Regions from separate parts of the Halomonas sp. LES1 genome, predicted to be linked through region 2. Evidence: predicted binding sites of a transcription regulator. Region 2 holds the regulator's gene; each other region holds the start of a gene.

Region 1 (7,300 bases), on a different contig from region 2:
TCTGGTCGGCGCCACCGATGACGTGATGGTTGGTCAGCACGTAGCCCTGCTCGCTGACGATCACACCCGAGCCCAGGCTCGAGAGCATGCGCTGGCGGGCCGGCATGTCGTCGCCGAAGAACTGGCGGAAGAAGGGGTCCGACATCAGCGGGTGCTGGTCGCGCTCGACGACCCGGGAGGAGTAGATGTTGACCACGGCGGGGGCGGCGCGCTCGACCGCTGCGGCGTAGCTTGCCGGTCCCTGCTCGCGGGAGAGCGGTGGCGCCTGGCGCAGTTCCGGTGCCGGACGCTCGATGGGGGCGCGGGGCGCCGTTGCCTCGGGTGATACCGCCAGCGGCTCGCGGGGAGCAGGGGAGGGCGTAACCACCGGGGCCTCACTGCCATGGCGTCCCGACAGTTGCGGGAAGGCGTTGAGCAGTGCCACGGCAAGCAGGAGCCCGATCAGAACGGGAAGCAGGTAGGGCATAAGCGAGCGTAGGTGATGGCGCGGCGATCGGTAGGGCATGCGGGGCGCGGTCCTCGTCAGAGCGTTCGCCGAAGCGGGGCGGCGACGGTTACAATCGACGCATGGTAACACCTTCATTCCACAGCGTCCGGAGGAGACGATGGCTCATCGCGATGCCCTGGTAGCCGCCTGCGATAGCAGGCTGCAGGCCAGCCGCTTCAAAGACTACACCGTCAATGGCCTGCAGGTGGAGGGGCGAGGGGAGGTCGTGAAAGTGCTCAGTGGCGTCACCGCCAGCCAAGCGCTGCTCGACGAGGCGGTCGCCTGGGGAGCCGATCTGGTGCTGGTGCACCATGGCTACTTCTGGAAGAACGAGCCAGTGGCGGTTACCGGCATGAAGCGTCGGCGCCTGCAGACCCTGCTGACCCACGATATCAACCTGCTGGCCTATCACCTGCCGCTGGATGCTCACCCCGAGCTCGGTAACAACGCCGAACTGGGGCGGCGGCTGGGCTTTACGGCGGAAGGGTGCGCCGACGGCGCGATGGGGGAGGGGCTGCTGTGGCTGGGGACGCCTCCGGCGGGCATGAATGCCCAGGCACTCAGCGCTCATGTGGGCGAGCGCCTGGGGCGCGAGGCGCTGCTGGTGGAGGCGCCGCATGCCGGCGAGATTCGCCGCGTGGCCTGGTGTACCGGCGGGGCTCAGGACATGATCACGGCGGCCTGGGAGGCGGGGGCCGATGCCTTCATCTCCGGCGAGATCTCCGAGCGCACCACCCACCTGGCGCGGGAGCTGGGCATCCACTACCTCTGTGCGGGGCATCATGCGACCGAGCGAGATGGCGTTCGAGCACTGGGGGGGTGGTTGGCCGAGGAGTTCAGTCTCGAGCACCGCTTCGTGGATATCGACAACCCGGCGTAGCCTCGAAAGCGAACGCCCCGCTCATGAAGCGGGGCATCGCGTCGGTAGTGACATGACATGTAGTGGTAGGCGTCGATAGTGGCTGTAGTGGCAGGCGTCGGCCGGCTCAGTAACGGGGAGCGTCGAGCTTCTCGCCATCCTGGCTATCGGCCTCCTTGAGACCGAAGTCCTCGGAGAGGGTGCCACCGGAGCCGTCGGCGTAGTCACGCGGCGCTGGGGGAGAGTTGTCGCTTCCTTCATCGGCAGCGGTTGCGGCTTCACCCATGGTCAGGCCACGGGCCGGCCGAGAGCGTGCACCGAGGGTGTCGGCGTCCGTGGCGAGGCGCGCGGCCAGCGCCTCGCCATTCTGGCGTAGCGTCTCCGTCAGCCGGCCGACCTCGTCGAAGTGTTCGTCCATGCCGTCGCGCAGGGCCGAAAGCTCCCTGTCGCGTTCGGCCAGGCGCTGGCGCAGACGCTGCATGCCGTCGGCGCCGGAATTGAGCAGGTGGTATCCCAGTGCCCCCAGGCCGATGCCGGCCAGCAGGCAGGCAATGGCCAGAATCCAGTTGATGTTGCTCTCGTCCACGTCGGTCTCCCTGCGGCGGTGAACGATCCTGCGGCCGACGTTACGGCGAGCGGATCCGATGGTGGGGCGTGGGCCCCGACGCGCACTATTATAGGGTCGAGCCTAGGCGATGGGTCAACGCGCGCTGGCGCCAGCGATGCGTTTCGTTGTTCAGGCGCGTATAATATGCCTCCTGTCGAAGCCGAAACAGGCCGTTTTCGTCCCCATGCATGCTGCCAATCGAGACACTCGCCCGACACCCATGGCCCGCTATCGTGCTGATCTGGAACGCGACGACTTCCAGTATGATGCCGCCCAGGCTCAGGCCGTGGAGCATCTGCAGCGTCTCTATGATGATCTGTTGCGCTCGCCCCAGGCACCTTCCCGTGCCGCCCCATCGGGCGGTGGGCTGGCCTCGCGCGTGGCGGGGCTGTTCGGCAGGCGGGCGCGTAGTGAGCCCGTCGCGCCGGACCTGCCGGCGATTCGCGGCCTCTACTTCTGGGGAGGCGTGGGGCGTGGCAAGACCTATCTGGTGGATGCCTTCTACGAGTCCCTGCCTTTTCCCGAGAAGATGCGCACCCACTTCCACCGCTTCATGCAGCGGGTGCACAACGAGCTCGAGCACTACAAGGGCGAGAAGAACCCCCTGCGCCTGATTGCCGCCAAGTTCGCGGCCGAGGCCAGGGTGATCTGCTTCGATGAGTTCTTCGTCAAGGACATCACCGATGCGATGATCCTCGCCAATCTGCTCGAGGCGCTGTTCGAGCGTGGCGTGGTGCTGGTGGCAACGTCCAATATCGTGCCCGGCGAGCTCTACAGGGAGGGGCTGCAGCGTGCACGCTTCCTGCCCGCCATCGACCTGCTGGAGCGGCACTGCGAGGTGGTCAATGTCGACTCTGGCATCGACTATCGGCTGCGGGCGCTCGAGCGTGCCGAGATATTTCATTCGCCGCTCGATGATGCCGCCGAGGTCGAGCTTGCGCGCAGCTTTCGCGAGATTGCCGGCCAGGAGGGCGAGGCCGATGTGCCGCTGGAGGTCAATCATCGGGTGCTGCACGCACGCCGACTCCATGATGATGTGGTGTGGTTCGAGTTTCGCGCGCTCTGTGATGGGCCCCGCAGCCAGAACGATTACATCGAGCTGGCGCGGGAGTTTCACTCCGTGCTGGTCTCCAACGTGCCGCGCATGGATGGGAAGTCCGATGATCAGGCGCGGCGCTTCATCAATATGGTTGACGAGTTCTATGACCGCGGGGTCAAGCTGTTGATGTCCGCCGAGGTGCCTGCCGAGTCGCTCTATGGCGACGGCCGTCTAGAGTTCGAATTCAAGCGGACCCTCTCTCGCCTGCAGGAGATGCAGTCCCACGACTACCTGGCGCTAGCCCACAAGCCCTGACCCGGCCTTCGCCCGGAAGCTGGCATTGCATGGAAGGGGCGAGTTCATGTAGACTTCGCGCGCTCTGCTCGTTGGTCTCGCGCGTCGAGGCCAACCAAGAAGAATAGGGATGGTTCCATGCCGGTCATCCGGTGGCAGAACCCAATACACTTGATTGGTGAGATTTCATGAAGACGTTCACTGCCAAACCGCAGTCCGTCGAGCGCGACTGGTACGTCGTCGACGCCGCGGACAAGACGCTCGGCCGACTGGCCACCGAGATCGCTCGTCGCCTGCGCGGCAAGCACAAGCCGGAATACACCCCCCACGTGGATGGCGGCGACTATATCGTCGTGATCAACGCCGAGAAGGTGAAGGTGACCGGCAACAAGGCCAAGGCCAAGACCTATTATCGTCACACCGGCTACCCCGGTGGCCTGCGCTCCATGACCTTCGACAAGATGCTTGATCACGCTCCCGAGCGTATCATCGAGAGCGCCGTGAAGGGCATGCTGCCCAAGGGTCCCCTGGGTCGCGCCATGTACACCAAGCTCAAGGTCTACGCCGGTGCCGAACATCCGCACGCCGCCCAGCAGCCGCAAGAACTGAACATCTGAGGGAATCTTCGCCATGACACAGCAATACTACGGTACCGGGCGCCGCAAGACCTCTACCGCCCGCGTTTTCATGAAGCCGGGCACCGGCAAGATCACCGTCAACAGCCGTGAGCTGGACCAGTACTTCGGCCGCGTCACCGGCCGCATGGTCGTTCGCCAGCCCCTCGAGCTGACCGAGACCCTTGGACAGTTCGACGTCTACGTCACCGTCAAGGGCGGCGGTGGCTCCGCCCAGGCCGGCGCGATCCGTCACGGCATCACCCGTGCCCTGATGGCCTACAACGAAGACTTCCGTGCGCCGCTGCGTCAGGCGGGCTATGTGACCCGTGACGCGCGTGAGGTCGAGCGTAAGAAGATCGGTCTGCGCAAGGCGCGCCGTCGTCCGCAGTTCTCCAAGCGCTGATCACCAGCCGCCATGGAGCATGCGACGCCCGGGTTATCAACCCGGGCGTTTCTTGTTCTGCGTCAACGATTTGTGTGCATCAAGCCGTCCTGGTCAGGGTCCTTTTCCTTGTGTGCGGCGGCGCGATTTCTTAACATGTACCGCATTTGATGTCCGTGGTCGCGGGGATGATGCCCGTGATGGGTCAACGGGTAAGCTGATGGGAGAAACCTTGAAATGGCAGATAGCGGCGTGAACAAGGGTCGGCGCCGTTTCCTCGTGGGTGCTACCACCGTTGTAGGTGGGGTTGGTGCCGTCGGGGTTGCGGTCCCCTTTGTGGCTTCCTGGCAGCCGAGTGCCAGGGCGAGAGCGGCGGGTGCGCCGGTTCAGGCGGATATATTCAAGCTTGAGCCCGGTCAGCGCATGACCGTGGAGTGGCGTGGAAAGCCGGTGTGGATCGTCAATCGCACCCCGGAGATGATCGAGCGCATCGAGTCCGTCGACGGCTCGCGGCTTACCGATCCCACATCAGACGTGCCGCAGCAGCCGGCCTATATCGATGGCCCCCTGCGCTCCATCAAGCCCGAGATCGGGGTCCTGATCGGCATCTGTACACATCTGGGCTGCTCACCGTTGTTTCGACCCGAACCCGATGCGGACGATGTGGGTACCAGCGACTGGCCGGGTGGTTTCTTCTGCCCCTGCCATGGCTCGCGCTTCGATCTGGCGGGCCGTGTATTCCGCGGGGTGCCGGCGCCCACCAACCTGGAGGTGCCGCCTTACCGCTTCGAGTCCGACGAGATCATCATCGTCGGCGAAGATGAGGAGACTGCCTGATGGGTAACCCGAACAAGCCGATGGCGGAAAAGGGCTTGATGCGCTGGGTGGATGAGCGTTTCCCCGCGACGCAGATGTGGCAGGAGCACCTGTCCAAGTATTACGCCCCCAAGAACTTCAACTTCTGGTACTTCTTCGGCTCGCTGGCCCTGCTGGTGCTGGTCAATCAGATTCTGACCGGGATCTGGCTGACCATGAGCTACAACCCCTCCGCCGAGGGCGCCTTCGCCTCGGTCGAGTACATCATGCGCGATGTCGAGTGGGGGTGGTTGATCCGCTACCTGCACTCCACCGGCGCCACGGCCTTCTTCGTGGTGGTGTATCTGCACATGTTCCGCGGCCTGCTCTACGGCTCCTACAAGGCGCCCCGCGAGCTGGTGTGGATCTTTGGCATGGCGATCTATCTGGCGCTGATGGCCGAGGCCTTCATGGGGTATCTGCTGCCCTGGGGCCAGATGTCCTACTGGGGCGCCCAGGTGATCATCTCGCTGTTCTCCGCGATTCCGGTCATCGGCCCCGACCTGACCCAGTGGATTCGTGGTGACTTCCTGATCTCCGGCATCACGCTCAACCGTTTCTTTGCCCTCCACGTGGTGGCGCTGCCCATCGTGATCCTGGCGCTGGTGGTCCTGCATATCATCGCCCTGCACGAGGTTGGTTCCAACAACCCGGATGGCATCGACATCAAGAAGAAGAAGGACGAGACCGGCAAGCCGCTGGATGGCATTCCCTTCCACCCGTACTACACGGTGAAGGATATCGTCGGCGTGGCCGTCTTCCTGTTCGTCTTCGCGGTGGTGATCTTCTACTTCCCCGAAGGCGGTGGCTACTTCCTCGAGAAGCCCAACTTCGAGCCGGCCAACCCGCTGAAGACGCCGGACCATATCGCCCCGGTGTGGTACTTCACGCCCTTCTACGCGATTCTGCGCGCGATTACCTTCTCGCTGTTCGGGCTCGATGCCAAGTTCCTCGGCGTGATCTTCATGGGGGCGGCCATCGCGGTGCTCTTCGTGCTGCCGTGGCTGGACCGCAGTCCGGTGCGCTCCATGCGCTACAAGGGCTGGATGTCCAAGGGGATGCTGGTGCTGTTCGCGATCAGCTTTGTCATCCTGGGGGTCCTGGGCGTACTGCCGGCCACCGATGGCCGCACCGTGCTCGCTCAGGTGTGTACCGCCGTCTATTTCGCCTTCTTCCTGTTGATGCCGTTCTATACCCGGCTGGAGAAGACCAAACCCGTTCCGGAGAGGGTGACTGGCTAATGAAAAAGCAACTGTTCGCACTGCTCTTCGCGCTGGTGCCCCTCACGGCCATGGCCGCCGAAGGCGCGAGCGTCCCGTACTCCATGACGCCCGACCTCGATGACAAGGCGTCGTTGCAGCGAGGCATGCAGCTCTACACCAACTACTGCATGGGGTGTCACTCCCTGGAGCACCAGCGCTTTGCCCGTGCCGCCGATGACCTGGGGATGCCCCAGGACCTGGTCGAGGAGAACCTGATCTTCTCCTCGGATCTGGCCTTCAATGACCAGATGCATATCGCCATGAACAAGGACGATGCCGAGGCCTGGTTCGGGGCGCCGCCGCCCGACCTGACCCTCGAGTCACGGCTGCGCGGCACCGACTGGATCTACTCCTACCTGCTCTCGTTCTACAAGGACCCGAGCACCGGTACCGGGGTGAACAATGCCGTGTTCGACATGGTGGCCATGCCCAACGTGCTTGAGCCTCTGCAGGGCGTGCAGGAGATGGTGTGCTCCGAGACCGATCGTCCGGTGGAGGGGGCCGAGCTTGATCCGCTGACCGGCAAGTACCAGTCCTGTAATGTGCTGCAGGTGACTCAGCCGGGCGAGCTGGAGCCGGATGAGTTCGAGGAGGCGGTCTACGATCTGACCAACTTCCTGGCCTATGTGGGTGAGCCATCCAAGCTGCAGGCCCAGGCTCTGGCCCCGAAGGTGCTGATCTTTATCTTCATCTTCGGTGTCATCGCCTACCTGCTCAAGCGCGAGTACTGGCGCGATATCCACTGACCGCCGGGTTGCAGGCTGACGGGGGCGCATGGCCGACGGCCATGCGCCCCCGTGGCGTATGTGTCGCGTCAATCGCTTCCCCGCGGAGCGAGGCCCGCGTGTTATCATGGTTATTCGATTTGATGCGAGGATTGTTTCATGGGTGTAGTGGC
Region 2 (7,300 bases):
GGCAATGCCCTGGCTCAGGTGCTGCCGCTTTCGGCGACGCGGCTGGAGGATGACGGCCAGGCGCGCATCGTGCCCGCCAGCGACCTGCAAGAGGGCGACCGCGTACTGGTCAAGCCCGGCCACGGGGTGCCTGCCGACGGCATCATCGAGGATGGCGAGTCCAGTCTCGATGAGTCCATGCTGACCGGCGAGACCCTGCCGGTCAGCCGCACGCTCGGCGACAGCGTGACCGGTGGCAGCCAGAACATCACCAGCCCGCTGACCATCCGTGTGACCCGCGCGGGCAAGGACGCCAGGGCCGCCAGCATCGTCGACCTGACCGACCGCGCCTTCGCCCATCGCCCCAAAATCGCGGAGCACACCGCCCGCCTCGCCCACCACTTCGTGCTTCAGGTGCTGATTCTCTCCGTGGTGGTCGGCACCGTGTGGTGGTTTGTCGATCCTCAGCGCGCCTTCTGGGTGACGCTCTCGGTGCTGGTGATCACCTGCCCCTGTGCACTGGCCCTGGCCACCCCCACCGCACTGACGGCGGCCCATGGCCAGCTGCGTCGACGCGGCGTACTGATCACCCGCGCCGACGCCCTGGAGACGCTGTCGAATCTCGACCGGGTGGTTTTCGACAAGACCGGCACCCTCACCGCCGGTGAGATGACCCTTGTGGAGGTCCGGCTAGCCGGGGAAAGCGAAGGCCTCGGCGGCAGCCAGCATGACGAGGAGGCGCTGACCCGCATCGCCGCGGCCCTGGAAACCCAGTCCGAGCACCCCATCGCGCGGGCCTTCGGCCCCTATCGTGATCACCGCCTGGGCGCCGAGGCGATCGTCAACCGCCCGGGACTGGGACTGGAGGGCACCCTTCACGACCGTCGGTGGCGGCTCGGCAAGCCGGAGTTCGCCGCCCCCGACCAGCCCCTGACGCCCCCGGGCGAGGGCCAGTGGCTGTTGCTGAGCGAAGCCGGGCGGCCCCGGGCCTGGTTCAGCCTGAGCGACCGCCTGCGAGAGGATGCCGTCGACACCATCGCCGCACTGAGGTCGCTGGGATTGAAGGTGGAGCTGCTCTCGGGCGATACCGCCGACGCCACCGCCCGCATGGCCGACCGGCTGGGTATCGCGCAGTGGCGCGGCGGCGTCAGCCCGGAAGGCAAGCTTGCGCGCCTGCGCCAGCTGCAGGCCGCGGGTGAGCGCGTCGCCATGGTCGGCGACGGCATCAACGATGTACCGGTGCTGGCGGGTGCCGATGTGGCCATCGCCATGAACGGCGCCACGGATCTGGCTCGCACCCGCGCCGATGCCGTGTTGCTGGGCCCGCGCCTGATGCGTATCGTCGAGGCCGTCGCCGTCAGCCGCGCCACGCGCCGCATCATCAAGCAGAACCTCGGATGGGCGCTGGTTTATAATATCGGCGCCCTGCCGCTGGCCATGATGGGCTTCGTCACGCCCTGGATTGCGGCCATCGGCATGTCGGCAAGCTCGCTGGTGGTGGTCGGCAACGCTCTGCGCCTGACTCGCCACACCCCGCTGCCACAGGAGGTGGCTACACCTTCGGAACCCCGCACCGTATGACTATTCTCTACCTGCTGATACCACTGACCCTGATTCTGCTTGGCCTGGCCTTGTGGGCCTTCTTCTGGGCGGTGAAGCACGACCAGTTCGAGGATCTGGAAGGACCCGCCTACCGCATTCTCTTCGATGAGGACGACAATGACCGTCCCCCGGAGGAGCGCAGGAGCGGCGGCAAGGATGACGACACCCCATCGTCGACCTCCGACCCATCGGACGAGACGCGCTGATGGACCCGACCGGGCTGGACCTGCCGCCTTTCGCCGCCGCCTTCGTCTTCGGCCTGCTCGGCGGTGCCCACTGCATCGGCATGTGCGGCGGCATCATGAGCGCACTCTCCTTCGCGGTGCCACCCAGCATGCGTTCCCCGACGCGCCTCTCGGGCCTGCTGCTGGGCTACAACCTGGGCCGCATCACCAGCTACATGATCGCCGGCCTCCTGGCGGCATCTCTCGGCACCCTGCTCTCGCTGACCGCCCCCGCGCGCTTCATCCTGCAGGGGCTCGCCGCCCTGATGCTGATCCTGATGGCGCTCTATATCGCCGACTGGTGGAAGGGGTTGCTCGGGATCGAGGCCCTGGGCAGGCGCCTGTGGCGATATCTCGAGCCACTGGGGCGCCGGCTGATGCCGGTGGTCAAACTCCCCCAGGCAGTGGCGCTGGGGGCGGTATGGGGCTGGCTGCCCTGTGGGCTGGTCTACTCCATGCTGACCTGGAGCCTGGCCATGGCTGACCCGCTGCGCGGCGCCTTGCTGATGGGCGCCTTCGGGCTAGGCACACTCCCGGCCCTGCTGGCCACCGGCTTCGCCGCGCGTCAGCTGAGCCGATTGATCCGCCACCGGGGCACCCGCACCCTTGCCGCACTCTCCATCATCGCCTTCGCGCTCTGGCAGCTATGGCTGCTGGTTCCCGGGGGAGGCGCCACCCATACCGGCTGAGCACTATTCCACACGGGATTGACGCAGCTCAACGCCGCTCTCGGCCCCACCCCCTAGCATGGGGATAGAGCCATCAGCGGAGTCGCCCCATGCCCGTTCCCGCCAAGCACACCGTCCCCGCCGGAGCCTCGAGTCCTGCTCGAGAGCCGCTGCCCGGCGCGGGCGACCTGGTAACGGCCGCGGAGGTCGCCTACCCCGCCCCGCACCACTATCGCGACGACATCGGCGTCCAGGCCCTGGAAGTGGCCCTCTCTGCGCGCCCGGCCGAGGCCCCCCTGGCGATCCAGGTACGCCTGCCCTTCTGCCGTCATGCCTGCCGCTTCTGCGCCAGCCAGTGCGTTTCCGTTCGCAGCAGTCGCCAGGCCGATTCCTACCTGACACGTCTCGACCGCGAAATGGTACTGGTCCGGCGCCGGCTCGACGGCCTGCCGCCGGTATCTCGACTGCACTGGGGCGGCACCCCCCCGGCCTTTCTCACGCTGGAGCAGATGAGCGACCTCTTCGATCGCCTGGACGCACGCCTCGGCCTCTCCGGCGACCGAGAGCGGGACTTCAGCATCGACCTCGACCCACGAGAGGCCGATATGCTGACCCTGCGACATCTGCAGGCGCTGGGCTTCAACCGCCTGAACCTGGGTGTGCAGGAGCTGGATCCACGCGTCCAGCAGGCCATCAACCGCGTACAGCCGAGGGCCCTGACCGAGTCGCTGGTCGACGAAGCCGACCGCCTGGGCTTCCGGGAGTTGACGATGTCGCTGATGCTGGGGCTCCCCTTCCAGACACCCCAAGGCCTCGTCGACACCCTCGAGCAGGTCATCGGCATGGTCCCGGCACGCATCCGCCTCTACCGCTATCGGCATCGCCCGGCACACCACCCTGCCCAGCGTGCCATCCACCATGGCTGGTTACCCGACGCGGCGACCCGCCAACAACTGCTGGCCGAGGCTCGCGTCCGGCTCGACGCCGCCGGCTATGTCCATATCGGTCTGGGCCTCTACACGCGTCGCAACGACCCCCTGGCACAGGCCCGGGCCAGCGGCGCCCTGGGCCATGGCCCGCTTGGCTTTACCCGGGGGCAAGCGGGTGACCTGCTGGGACTCGGCGTGAATGCCATCAGCCGTATCGGCGACCTCTGGGTTCGCAACGCCGATACGCTGGCGGCATACGAATCGGCACTCGATAACAGCCGCCTGCCAACCGCACGCGGCACCCGGCTGACGGCCGATGAACGACGCCACCGCGAGACCCTGCTGTGTGGCCGTGGCATCGACCCTGCAGGCCTGCCGCCGAGCCCACACCTCGAGAGGCTTCACGCGGAGGGAGTGATCGAGATGACGACTGAGGGGGTATCGCTGACCGCCGAGGGACACTGGCGGCTGCCCTACATCCTCGAGGCCCTCGCCCTCCCCTAGCCGCCGAGCCCCGCATAGTTTGCCCCGCCTGCACTTTGCTCCATAATGGGGCCATGAACACGATCAAGAAGGGAAGGGCCATGGCGGGTACTCTCACCGGTCGGCGGCGATCCGTACTACAGGAGACGCGCTGTCAGACATGCAGTCTCAGCTCGCTCTGCCTGCCTCTGGCACTCGAGGTGGACGACATGGACCAGTTCGACGCCATCATCCGGCGTCGCGCACCACTCAAGAAGGGCGAGGCGCTATTCCGCCAGGACACTCCCTTCTCCAGCGTCTTCGCGGTTCGCTCCGGCAGCCTCAAGCAGGTCACCACCGAGGGCAGTGGCGAAGACCAGCTGACCAACTTCTATCTGCCCAGCGAGCTGGTGGGCCTCGACGGCATCGACGAACAATGCTACCCCGGTACCGTGGTGGCCCTGGAGACCACCACCGTCTGCGAGATTCCCTTCGACCGCCTGGACCACCTCGCGGAGTCGATGCCGGAGCTGCGCGGACAACTCTACCGCAGCATGAGCAAGGAGCTGCGCGATGACCGCCGCATGATGCGCCTGCTCTCGCGCAAGACCGCCGACCAGCGCCTGGCCAGCTTCTTCACCAGCCTCTCCGAACGTTTCCGCCGCCGCGGCTATTCGCCCTACAGCTTCCGCCTCTCCATGGCGCGGGCCGATATCGGCAACTATCTGGGCCTGGCGGTGGAGACGGTAAGCCGTATCCTCGGCCGCTTCCAGACCCAGGGCCTGGTCGCCGTCTCGGGGCGCGAGGTGAATATCCTCGATCTGCCGGCGCTCACCCACCTGGCCGAGGAGGAGGGCGCGCACTAAAGCTGGAAGCTGGCATGGACCCGATAATTCTGGGGTCAAGGTTTTTCTTCCAGCTTCCAGGCGTGAAGCGCCGCTCTTCAAACTTAGAGCTCTTGCTGGATATCGATCCGGCTGGCCTGCATCCTGGCCTGCTTCTCCTCCAGCCCGGCGAAGTCAAACAGCTCACGATCGGCCAGCTGTGAAGGCGCCACGTTGGTCACCGCCTTGAACATGCTCTCCAGCCGCCCGGGGTGCTTCGCCTCCCACTCCGCCAGCATCTCCTTGACCACCTGACGCTGCAGGTTGGGCTGAGAGCCACACAGATTGCAGGGGATGATCGGAAACGCCATCTGCCGAGCAAACTCGGCAATGTCCGCCTCCCGGCAATAGGCCAGCGGTCGAATCACCATGTTTCGGCCATCGTCGGACAGCAACTTCGGCGGCATCGACTTGAGGCTGCCGCCGAAGAACATGTTGAGGAACAGGGTCTCGAGGATATCCTCGCGGTGGTGGCCCAGGGCGATCTTGTTGGCACCGATCTCCTCGGCGAACCCATACAGGGAGCCGCGGCGCAGTCGCGAGCAGAGCGCACAGGTGGTCTTGCCTTCCGGGGTCTTCTCCTTGACCACCGAGTAGGTGTCGCGCTCGAGGATATGATAGTCGACCCCGATACCCTGCAGGTACTCGGGCAGCACATGCTCGGGAAAGCCGGGCTGCTTCTGGTCGAGATTCACCGCCACCAGCGAGAAGTCGACCGGGGCGTTGCGCTGCAGATTGCGCAGGATCTCGAGCAGGGTGTAGCTGTCCTTGCCGCCGGACAGGCACACCATCACCCGATCTCCCTCATGAATCATGCCATAGTCGATGATGGCATTGCCCACCTGGCGCCGCAGCCGCTTCTGCAGCTTGTTGAATTCACGCTTCTCCTGAGTACCGGGCTGGGGCGTGGCTGGCCCGGAGTGGGTGAAGGGCGCGCTATCGCGTTCGCGGGGGTCGAAGGTCACGGCGTCTTGCATAGGTCTTGGCGCTGCCAGTGCGGGCAAAAATGAAAGGCGCCCATCCTACCACCGGCGACCGCGCCAGGCGACGCCAGACGCCACTCGCGCCAGGGCTATCGCAGCTACCAACAGGGTGATAGTGAAAGGCGCCGGGGACAGGTCGGAAAGGGGGTCCGAGGACCAGGGATGGCCGAGGTAGCCTACAAGGAAGTACTCGTAGCGCCCCCTCGACGGCCTGTCACCGGAATAGCCTTGAGTGGTACTGTCATCTGCGATAGCCCTACCACTCGTGCCGGCTAACTCCCGGCGGCGACAGTACGCTCCAGGCGCAGGAACATCAGCGCGGTGGTCACCGCATCCCCCAGGGCGGTATTGCGCCCCATGACCGGCACTCCCAGGCGCTCGGCGGCACTCTCGAAGCGTGGCAGGTTATCGATTTCCGGGTGCCGACGCCGCAGTCGGCGCCGCCACAGCTGGGCCACATCCACGGTGGCGTTGGGTAGCTCGAAGCCGAAACGCGGACGCAGCTCACGGTTGAGAATCGCCAGGTCAAAGCCCAGATGCCAGCCCACGAGTGGGCGATTGCCGACGAAGTCGAGCAGCCGCGCCAGGGCGCTGTCGATGCTCTCGCCATTGTCGAGGTCCATGCCACGCAGGCCATGGATGCGGATGGAATCACCGGTCAGCGAGTCGGGGCGGCGAAGGCGCAGATCCAAAGAGTCACTGGTGAGGATATGATCACCACGCACCCGCACCGCGGCGATCGACACCAGCTCGGCGCTGCGGGTATCCAGGCCGGTGGTCTCGGTGTCGATCACCACCATCTCGTCACCGGTATAGGGGCGAAACAGCCAGGCGTACTCGCCGTTGGCATGGCGCCGCTGATCCGCGACGCGTCTCAGCATCTTGAGCATGACGGGCTCCTTGTGTCGTTGTCGTTCCGTCGATTCATGAGTATTCCAGATGAAAGCGGTGGGAGAGGCGCTGCTTGAAGTCCTTGACGATATGCAGCGCCTCGCGCAGCAGGTCGCGCTCCAGCGACGAGAGCTCCTGCACCACCACACGATCAGGGCTGTGCGGCTCGCCCCCCTCCTCGTCCTCACGCCTTGCCAGCTGCTGCTTGAGGCGCAGCTCGGTGAACAGCGCCAGCGCCTCGGCCAGGTCCTCGGCGAAGCGTGGCTCCAGCCGGCCATCGGCAGCCAGGGCCTCCAGACGCTCCAGAGTCGAGGTAGGCCGTATGCCCCGCTCCAGTGCCATCACCCGCACGCCATGCACGATGGGAAAGATCCCCCCCTTCTTGATATCGATGCCGTGCTGAGGTCGCTTGAGTGAGCCAAACAGGGTCAGCGGTGTGGAGAAGCGCAGAATGGTGCGGGCGAAGTAGGAGAGCAGCAGATCGTTTCCGCTGCACTGGGCAAAGAGGTCGTCACGCACCCGGTCGAGCAGCGCCGGGTTGCCCGCCACCGCGTGGGAGTCGAGCATGATCGCCAGCTTCATCAGGCTGTCGCCATCCCGGGCCTCGACCCAGCGCGCCATGCGCCGCTTCCACTGGGTGACCGTGCCCACCCACTCCGGGTTGGAGACCATGATATT
Region 3 (7,300 bases), on a different contig from region 2:
ATCGGCCTGCTCGACATCATCCAGCCCTTCCGGCACCACCTGGAAGCCACCGGTGGCACGATCCACCAGGGTGTTGATCAGCACCGGCTGCAGGGTGTTGTCGCACAGGTCATCGAGAATCCTGGCGCCCCGAAACCGCAGCATCGACTTGTACTCCAGCGCCTGCACCGGCCACTCGCTGACCGCCGCGAGGAAGGCCTCGACCACCTCGCGGGAAATGGTCAGCTGCAGCAGGCGCGGAGACTGGGCAGACGGTGCCAGGGTAAAGCCGCGGATATCGGCGGGCAGAGGCATGGCGGTTTCGGGAAGCTGGCTCAGCACGGTCATGTCAGGGCTCCAGGGGATATTGGATGGTCCATACAAAATATCTACACTTTTCAATATCGTCAACCGTATTTGGTTTTATACTTTTTATTAAGCCGCTGCCGGTTCGGCCCCGCGCACTGGCTTTCCCTGCCGATATCCGCCCCATGACACGCAAGCTGGGCACACGGGCGGGGCACACAAGCAGGGCATGCATGGCATCGCCCCGGCACAGGGCCGGGGCGACAACAGGCTTCAAAGGCCTACTCGTGCAGGAGGGCGTCAAAGCCCCGGGTAGGGGTCACCGCCAGCCAGCTCACGCTGCATCATCCTGTCGCTGTAGGCGACACCGTAGCGGACACGGGACCAGGCATAGAGGGCCAGGCCAAGCAGCATCCAGCCGGCGAAGAGCATCCACTCGACGGCCGACAGTGCCGAGGGGCTGCCCGGCAGATACATGGCGGACAGCCCGAGGGAGAGCAGCACCGCCAGGGCACCGACCAGCTTGCCGTGGCGCACCTTGAAGGGGCGCTCCATGTCGGGTTCGCGACGGCGCAGCACGACGAAGGAGAGCGAGACGAACAGATAGGCAACCACGATCCCGAGGCCGCCGGCCACCACCAGCCATACCAGCGCCGGACGTCCCAGGAAGGGGGCGATCGCCGAGAGCACCCCCATCACCAGGATGGCGTTGGTGGGCGTGCGATAGTGCGGATGCAGCTTGCCCAGCCAGGCCGGCAGCATGCCGGAGTGCGCCAGGGCGTAGATGGCCCGCGAACCGCCGATATAGAAGGCATTCCAGCTGGTGATGATCCCCGCGATACCCGCCAGGATCATGAGATTGCCCGCCCAGGGCGCCTGAAAGACCGCCTGCATGGCATCCGGCACCGCCAGCGAGCTCGCGCCCAGCGCCTCGGGGTCGAGCATCAGGGAGGTGCCAAGAATGATGAAGGCATACCAGAACACCGCCAGGATCACCGAGATCATCAGCACCCGGCCGATCTCGCGAAACGGCAGGTTGATCTCCTCGGCGGCCTGGGGAATCACGTCGAAGCCGACGAACATGAACGGCACCATGATGATCACCGTCATTATGCCGCCCATCACGCCCTGCTCGACGCTGAACAGCGGCTGCATGGTATCGCTGCTGCCCTGGAACAGCGCCCCGGTAATGAACATCACGCCCACCGCCAGGATCAGCAGGGTGACCACCTTCTGGACCAGCGCCGCGGTACGCACGCCGACATAGTTGATCCACATCATCAGCAGCGAGCCGATGACGCCGACCGCCACCCAGGTGGCCTTCACCTCCCAGCCGGCGATGGTCCACAGGTGCCCCACCGCATAGTCGGGAAACAGGTGCTCCACCACCGTGGGCAGCGCCACGGCCTCGAAGGAGACCACGCTGACATAGCTCAGGGTGATCGCCCAGGTGCACAGGAAGGAGGCGAAGTGACCCAGGGCGCGGTAACTATAGACGTGCTCGCCGCCGACCTGAGGCATCGCCGAGGCGAGCTCGGCGTAGGTCAGGCCCACCAGCACGATGATCAGCCCGCCCAGCAGGAAGGCGGTAATCGCCCCCAGGCTACCGGCCGACTGGATCCAGCTGCCGGTCAGCACGATCCAGCCCCAGCCGATCATGGCCCCGAAGGCCAGGGCGAGAACGTCCTTGCGAGCCAGCACACGCGAGAGCTGGCCCTGAGAGGTCTCGACATCTTGAGTCATGGGATCCTCGAAAGTTATCGTTTTGGGGAAAAAATTCTGTTTTTAATTAACGTCGACAAAATAGAGAAACACACGACTCACAGCAATAGACGTGCCACATTCCCGGGGTAGACATTCGTCGACAACGCCCTCGTCACCTTCCACCAAAGCCGTAGGCAATCGACACTGGAAAAAACGGCGGCGAGTCGCCATAGTGTCACTGTCGCAACCGCCCAATGGAGCATCATGAGCACGGCACGACAGTCCCGATCCGCGGAACTCCTGGACCCTCCGCGAAGCAGCCCTGACCTCGATGTCAGGGACCTGGAACAACGTACACGCCTCATGCGCATCGTGACCCGGCTGATCGCCGTGTCCGACCTCGGCAGCCGCGAGATCGCTCGCCGCGCCGGGCTGCCGATGCAGAAGATCAGCGACCTCCTGGCGGGGAAGCTGGAGCACCTCTCGATCGATGAGCTACGCCTCGTCCACCGCACGGTGACGGAGCAGGGGGCTACCCACTGACGACGCGATCGATGACCCTCCCCCGAACAGCGAACGCCCTGCCCTGCGCAGGGCGTTTTTTATTGTCTCCCTCTGTCAGAATAAATCTTAGTCACATCAGCACCTTGCACGACCATTAAGCGAGCATTAAGAGCTTGCTAACAAAATCTTGATCGACATCAAGCCTGGTCGCCTCCGCCGAGGGTAGCCTTCCGGTATCAGCCTTGTCCTTTCCATGCGCGGAAGATCCCGCCCCACCTAGCCACCGGAGGCGCCATGGACCCCATTCGCCGCACCCTTCTCGGCCAGCTGGCCCGCTTGAGTGCGGGGGCCGCCCTGATCCCGCTCGCAAGCGTCGCCAGCGCCGGCATCAACGACCAGCCACCGCGTCGCGAAGGCGACCCCACCAAGCGCTACGGCATGCTGATCGATCTGCGCCAGTGCATCGGCTGCCAGGCCTGTACCGTGTCGTGCCATATCGAGAATGCCGCCCCGCTGGGCAACTTCCGCACCGTGGTGTCACAGTTCGAAGTGGAAGAACAGAGCAGCGGAGAGGTGGCGACCTTCATGCTGCCCCGCCTCTGCAACCACTGCGAGAACCCGCCCTGCGTGCCGGTCTGCCCGGTGCAGGCCACCTACCAGCGCCAGGACGGCATCGTGGTGGTCGACAGCGACCGCTGCGTCGGTTGCGCCTACTGCGTCAACGCCTGCCCCTACGACGCCCGTTTCATCAACGAGAAGACCCAGACCGCCGACAAGTGCACCTTCTGCGCCCACCGCCTGGAAGCCGGCCTGCTGCCGGCCTGCGTGGAGTCCTGCGTGGGCGGCGCGCGGATCATCGGCGACATGCGAGACCCCGACAGCGAAATCAGCCGCCTGATCGACAAGCACCGCGAGGAGCTGATGGTGCTGCAACCGGAAAAGAACACCCTGCCGCAGGTCTTCTACCTGGGCATGGACGAGCGCTTCACCACTCGCCCCCAGGCCGAGGCGGGCATCTGGGATGTGCTGGGAATGGATGGCAAGGAGGTGGGCTATGAGTTTGGTCACTGAAGTCGTCGTGCCACGCTACGGCATCGCCTGGTACCCCTGGGCGGTGCAGTATTTCTTCCTGATCGCCCTCTCCTACTCGACGCTATGGCTGGCCGCCCCGGGGCTGATCCTGGGCAAGAAGGCGTGGATGACCACCGCACGCATCGCGCTGCTGGCCTGTGTCTCCACCACCCTGGTGGCCCCCGTTGCCCTGCTGGCCGATCTGCACCAGCCGCTGCGCTTCTGGCACTTCTACGGCTACCCGACACCCTGGTCGTGGATGTCGCTGGGCAGCTTTCTGCTGCCGATGTACCTGGGGGCCGTGGTGCTGCTGGCCTGGCTGGCCTGGCGCCCCGCCCTCAAGGCACGCAGTCGCCAGGACGATGGCTGGTTCTCCACCGTGGCCGGCTGGATCGCCTGGGGCGATTGGCAGGCGCCGCGTGCGGTGCTCGCACTCGTCGGCGCAGGGGCGCTGGTCGCCTCGCTGGGTATCATGCTCTACACCGGATTCGAGGTAGCCATCGTCAAGGGGCGTCCGCTGTGGAACACCAACTGGCTGCCGCCGATGTTCGTCGCCACCGGCATGATCGGTGGCTGTGGCCTGGTTCTGGTGCTCAATCGCATCTCATCCATTCGTCACCCTGACACCAACCGACAGATGCTTGCCATCCTGGTCGGCGCCTGCGTGGTCACCGGCTTCATCGCCCTGACCTGGTTCCTCGACGGCGTCAACGCCGTCTCGGGTTCGGTGGCCGCCGCGCTGGATTCGGTCAGCCACAGCGCCGCCTGGCGCAGCACCGCCATCGAAGGCGGCATCGCCGGCGTGCTGCTGGCCGTGCTGGCCTTCGTCATGCGCCGTTCACCGGCGCGCCGCAAGGCCATGGGCTGGATTCTCGGCCTGCTGGCCCTGCACGTCGCCTGGATGTTCCGCTGGGTGGTACTGATGAACGTCCAGACCGTGGCCCGCAACAGCGCCGGCTTCCACGATTATCACGTCGCCTTCGGCTCCTACGGCCTGCTCGGCATCATTGGCATCTTCGGCCTGTGGCTGACTGCCGTACTGCTGATCGACCTGTTCGTGCCCTGGCGCGAGGCCTCCAGCGACCCGCAGGCAGAGCCTGTCGCCACCGCGCCCGAGGCCACTTCCATCTCCGCATCATCCGAAGGAGCCCCCAGCCATGGATAAGTCACGTCGTCGTCTGCTCAAGGGTGCTGTCGCCGCCGGCGGCGCGGCCACCTTCGCCGCCGGCTACTCCGGCCCGCTGGTCAAGATGGCCAAGGGGGTGACCGGCAGCGCCGGCGAGAAGCCGGATCATCACATCTACGGCAACGCCCTGGCGCCGGAATACCGGGTGGACCTGGAAAGCGGTGAACTGACGCTGAACCCCGATCAGCGCACCGCCTTCACCGTCTGCTACGGCTGCACTACCAAGTGCGGCGTGCGGGTGCGTATCGACAACGAGAGCGACGAGGTGCTGCGTACCATCGGCAACCCCTATCACCCGCTCTCCTCCGACCCGCACCTGCCGATGCGCACCCCGGTGGTTGATGCGCTGAAGAGCGTCAGCGCCTATCAGGAGCAGGGCCTGGCCGGACGCTCGACCGCCTGCGCCCGGGGCAACGCCATGATTGCCCAGATGACCAGCCCCCACCGAGTCACCGACTGCCTCAAGCGGGTCGGCGGCCGTGGCGAGCGGCGTTGGGAACGTATCTCCTTCGAGCGCCTGATCGAGGAGGTCTGCGAGGGGGGTGACCTGTTCGGTGAGGGCCACGTTGACGGCCTGCGCGCCATCCACAACCATGACGAGCTGATCGACCCGGACAACCCCGAATACGGCCCCAAGGCCAATCAGCTGCTGATGATGGAGGCCACCGACTACGGCCGCTCGGCGCTGCTCAAGCGCTTCGCCTTCAACGCCTTCGGCACCCGCAACTACGGCCACCACGGCTCCTACTGCGGCCTGGCGTTTCGCATGGGCTCCGGCGCACTGATGGGCGACCTGGCCAAGAACGCGCACGTCAAGCCGGACTACACCAACGCCAGGTTTGCCCTGTTCATCGGCACCGCACCCAGCCAGGCGGGCAACCCCTTCAAGCGCCAGGGTCGGCTGCTGGCCGAAGCGCGCTCCACCGGCAGCCTGGACTATATCGTCATCGACCCGGGCCTCAACGCGGCGGCATCGCATGCCGCCGGCGAGCGCAGCCGCTGGGTGCCGATTCGCCCGGCCAGTGACACTGCCTTCGCCATGGCCATGATCCAGTGGCTGATCGAGCATGAGGCCTACGCCGCCGACTATCTGGCCATCCCCAGCCCTCAGGCCGCCGAGGCTGCCAACGAGAACGGCCATACCAACGCCACTCATCTGGTGATCGAGACCGACGGACATCCGCGCCGGGGCCACTTCCTGCGCCTTTCCGACCTGGGCCGAGCCGAGGCCGACAGCGACGCCGACGACCTGGTGGTGGTGGACGCCGACGGCGAGCTCAAGCCCAGCGCCGAGGTGCGCAGGGCGACGCTGTTCGTCGAACGTGACATCGAGGGTCCGGATGGCACTCTCCGGGTCAAGAGCAGCCTGACCAAGCTGCGCGACGCCGCCAACGAATACAGCCTGGAGGAGTACGCCGACCATTGCGGCATTGATGCCCGCCTCATTCAGCGTATCGCCGAGCGCTTCGCCGCCTACGGCCGTGACGCCGTGGTCGACACTCACGGCGGCATGATGAATGCCACCGGCTTCTACGGCGCCTACGGCATCATGATGCTCAATCTGCTGGCGGGCAGCTTCAACCGTCAGGGCGGCGCCGCCCTGGGCGGCGGCAAGTTCAACGGCACCGGCAGCGGCCCGCGCTATGACCTGTCGGATTTCCCCGGCAAGCGCGGCCCCAAGGGCGTGTTCGTGTCGCGCAGCCGCTTTGCCTACGAGAACACCTCGGAGTACAAACGCAAGGTGGCCGCCGGCGAGAACCCCTACCCGGCCAAGGCGCCGTGGCGCTCCCTGGCACCACCCATCCTCACCGAGCAGCTCTCCTCGGCGCTGGATGGCTACCCCTACAGGATCAAGGCGGTAATCGGCTGCATGGCCAACCCCCTCTACGGCCAGGCCGGTCTCGAGAGCACCATCGGCGAAAAGCTCAAGGACCCGCGCAACCTGGGGCTTTACGTGGCCATCGACGGTTTCATCAACGAGACCAGCCGCTATGCCGACTACATCGTGCCGGACTCGGTGATGTACGAGGTGTGGGGCTTTACCGGCGCCTGGAGCGGCACCCTGACCAGGATGACCACCGCCTGCTGGCCCATCGTCGAGCCGCGTCAGCAGAAGACCGCGGAGGGCGAGCCGGTCAGCATGGAGAGTTTCTTTATCGCCGCGGCAAAACGGCTGGAACTGCCCGGCTTCGGCGACGAGGCGATCCCCGACGCCGAGGGCAGGCTACATCCGCTCAACCGCGCCGAGGACTTCTTCCTGCGCGCGGCGGCCAACATCGCCTACCAGGGCGAACCGCTTCCCGCGGCGAGCGACAGCGATATCCGGCATGGCGGCATCGAGCCACTGCTCGGCAAGCTCGAGCGCACCCTGCCGGAGAACGAGCGCGGCCCGGTGGCCTATCTCTATGCCCGGGGCGGGCGTTTCGAAGAATACAGCGCCGCCTACAAGGGCGACAAGAAGCTTGGCCACGCCTGGTCGCGGCCCCTGTGTGTCTACAACCCCAAGGTGGGTACCGCCTTCAACAGCCAGACCGGCGAGCGCCTGGCCGG

The links. The regulator FNR, encoded in region 2, switches genes on or off when oxygen is low (the NO sensors DNR and NnrR bind a similar motif). The targets are predictions, from matches to a motif close to TTGATNTANATCAA.
Region 1: a site for FNR is predicted at 4,359-4,372, ahead of petA (ubiquinol-cytochrome c reductase iron-sulfur subunit). Genes of this name have one in related genera too.
Region 3: a site for FNR is predicted at 2,681-2,694, ahead of dsrO (sulfate reduction electron transfer complex DsrMKJOP subunit DsrO). Genes of this name have one in related genera too.

Annotation. Positions count from the first base shown of each region.
Region 1 is NZ_JAVRGC010000002.1:237,017-244,316, forward strand. It holds gene RM463_RS05295 (S1C family serine protease) at 1-505, opposite strand, end outside; gene RM463_RS05300 (Nif3-like dinuclear metal center hexameric protein) at 606-1,367, shown strand; gene RM463_RS05305 (ZapG family protein) at 1,474-1,932, opposite strand; gene zapE (cell division protein ZapE) at 2,174-3,307, shown strand; gene rplM (50S ribosomal protein L13) at 3,475-3,903, shown strand; gene rpsI (30S ribosomal protein S9) at 3,917-4,306, shown strand; gene petA (ubiquinol-cytochrome c reductase iron-sulfur subunit) at 4,523-5,122, shown strand; gene RM463_RS05330 (cytochrome bc complex cytochrome b subunit) at 5,122-6,381, shown strand; gene RM463_RS05335 (cytochrome c1) at 6,381-7,148, shown strand; gene sspA (stringent starvation protein SspA) at 7,287-7,300, shown strand, end outside.
Region 2 is NZ_JAVRGC010000003.1:147,395-154,694, forward strand. It holds gene RM463_RS08020 (heavy metal translocating P-type ATPase) at 1-1,560, shown strand, start outside; gene ccoS (cbb3-type cytochrome oxidase assembly protein CcoS) at 1,557-1,787, shown strand; gene RM463_RS08030 (sulfite exporter TauE/SafE family protein) at 1,787-2,494, shown strand; gene RM463_RS08035 (radical SAM protein) at 2,584-3,906, shown strand; gene fnr (fumarate/nitrate reduction transcriptional regulator Fnr) at 3,987-4,730, shown strand; gene ttcA (tRNA 2-thiocytidine(32) synthetase TtcA) at 4,814-5,725, opposite strand; gene RM463_RS08050 (3'-5' exonuclease) at 6,004-6,621, opposite strand; gene RM463_RS08055 (putative nucleotidyltransferase substrate binding domain-containing protein) at 6,656-7,300, opposite strand, start outside.
Region 3 is NZ_JAVRGC010000006.1:164,956-172,255, reverse strand. It holds gene glaH (glutarate dioxygenase GlaH) at 1-327, opposite strand, end outside; gene RM463_RS13620 (APC family permease) at 586-2,028, opposite strand; gene RM463_RS13615 (XRE family transcriptional regulator) at 2,254-2,532, shown strand; gene dsrO (sulfate reduction electron transfer complex DsrMKJOP subunit DsrO) at 2,788-3,564, shown strand; gene nrfD (NrfD/PsrC family molybdoenzyme membrane anchor subunit) at 3,548-4,729, shown strand; gene RM463_RS13600 (molybdopterin dinucleotide binding domain-containing protein) at 4,722-7,300, shown strand, end outside.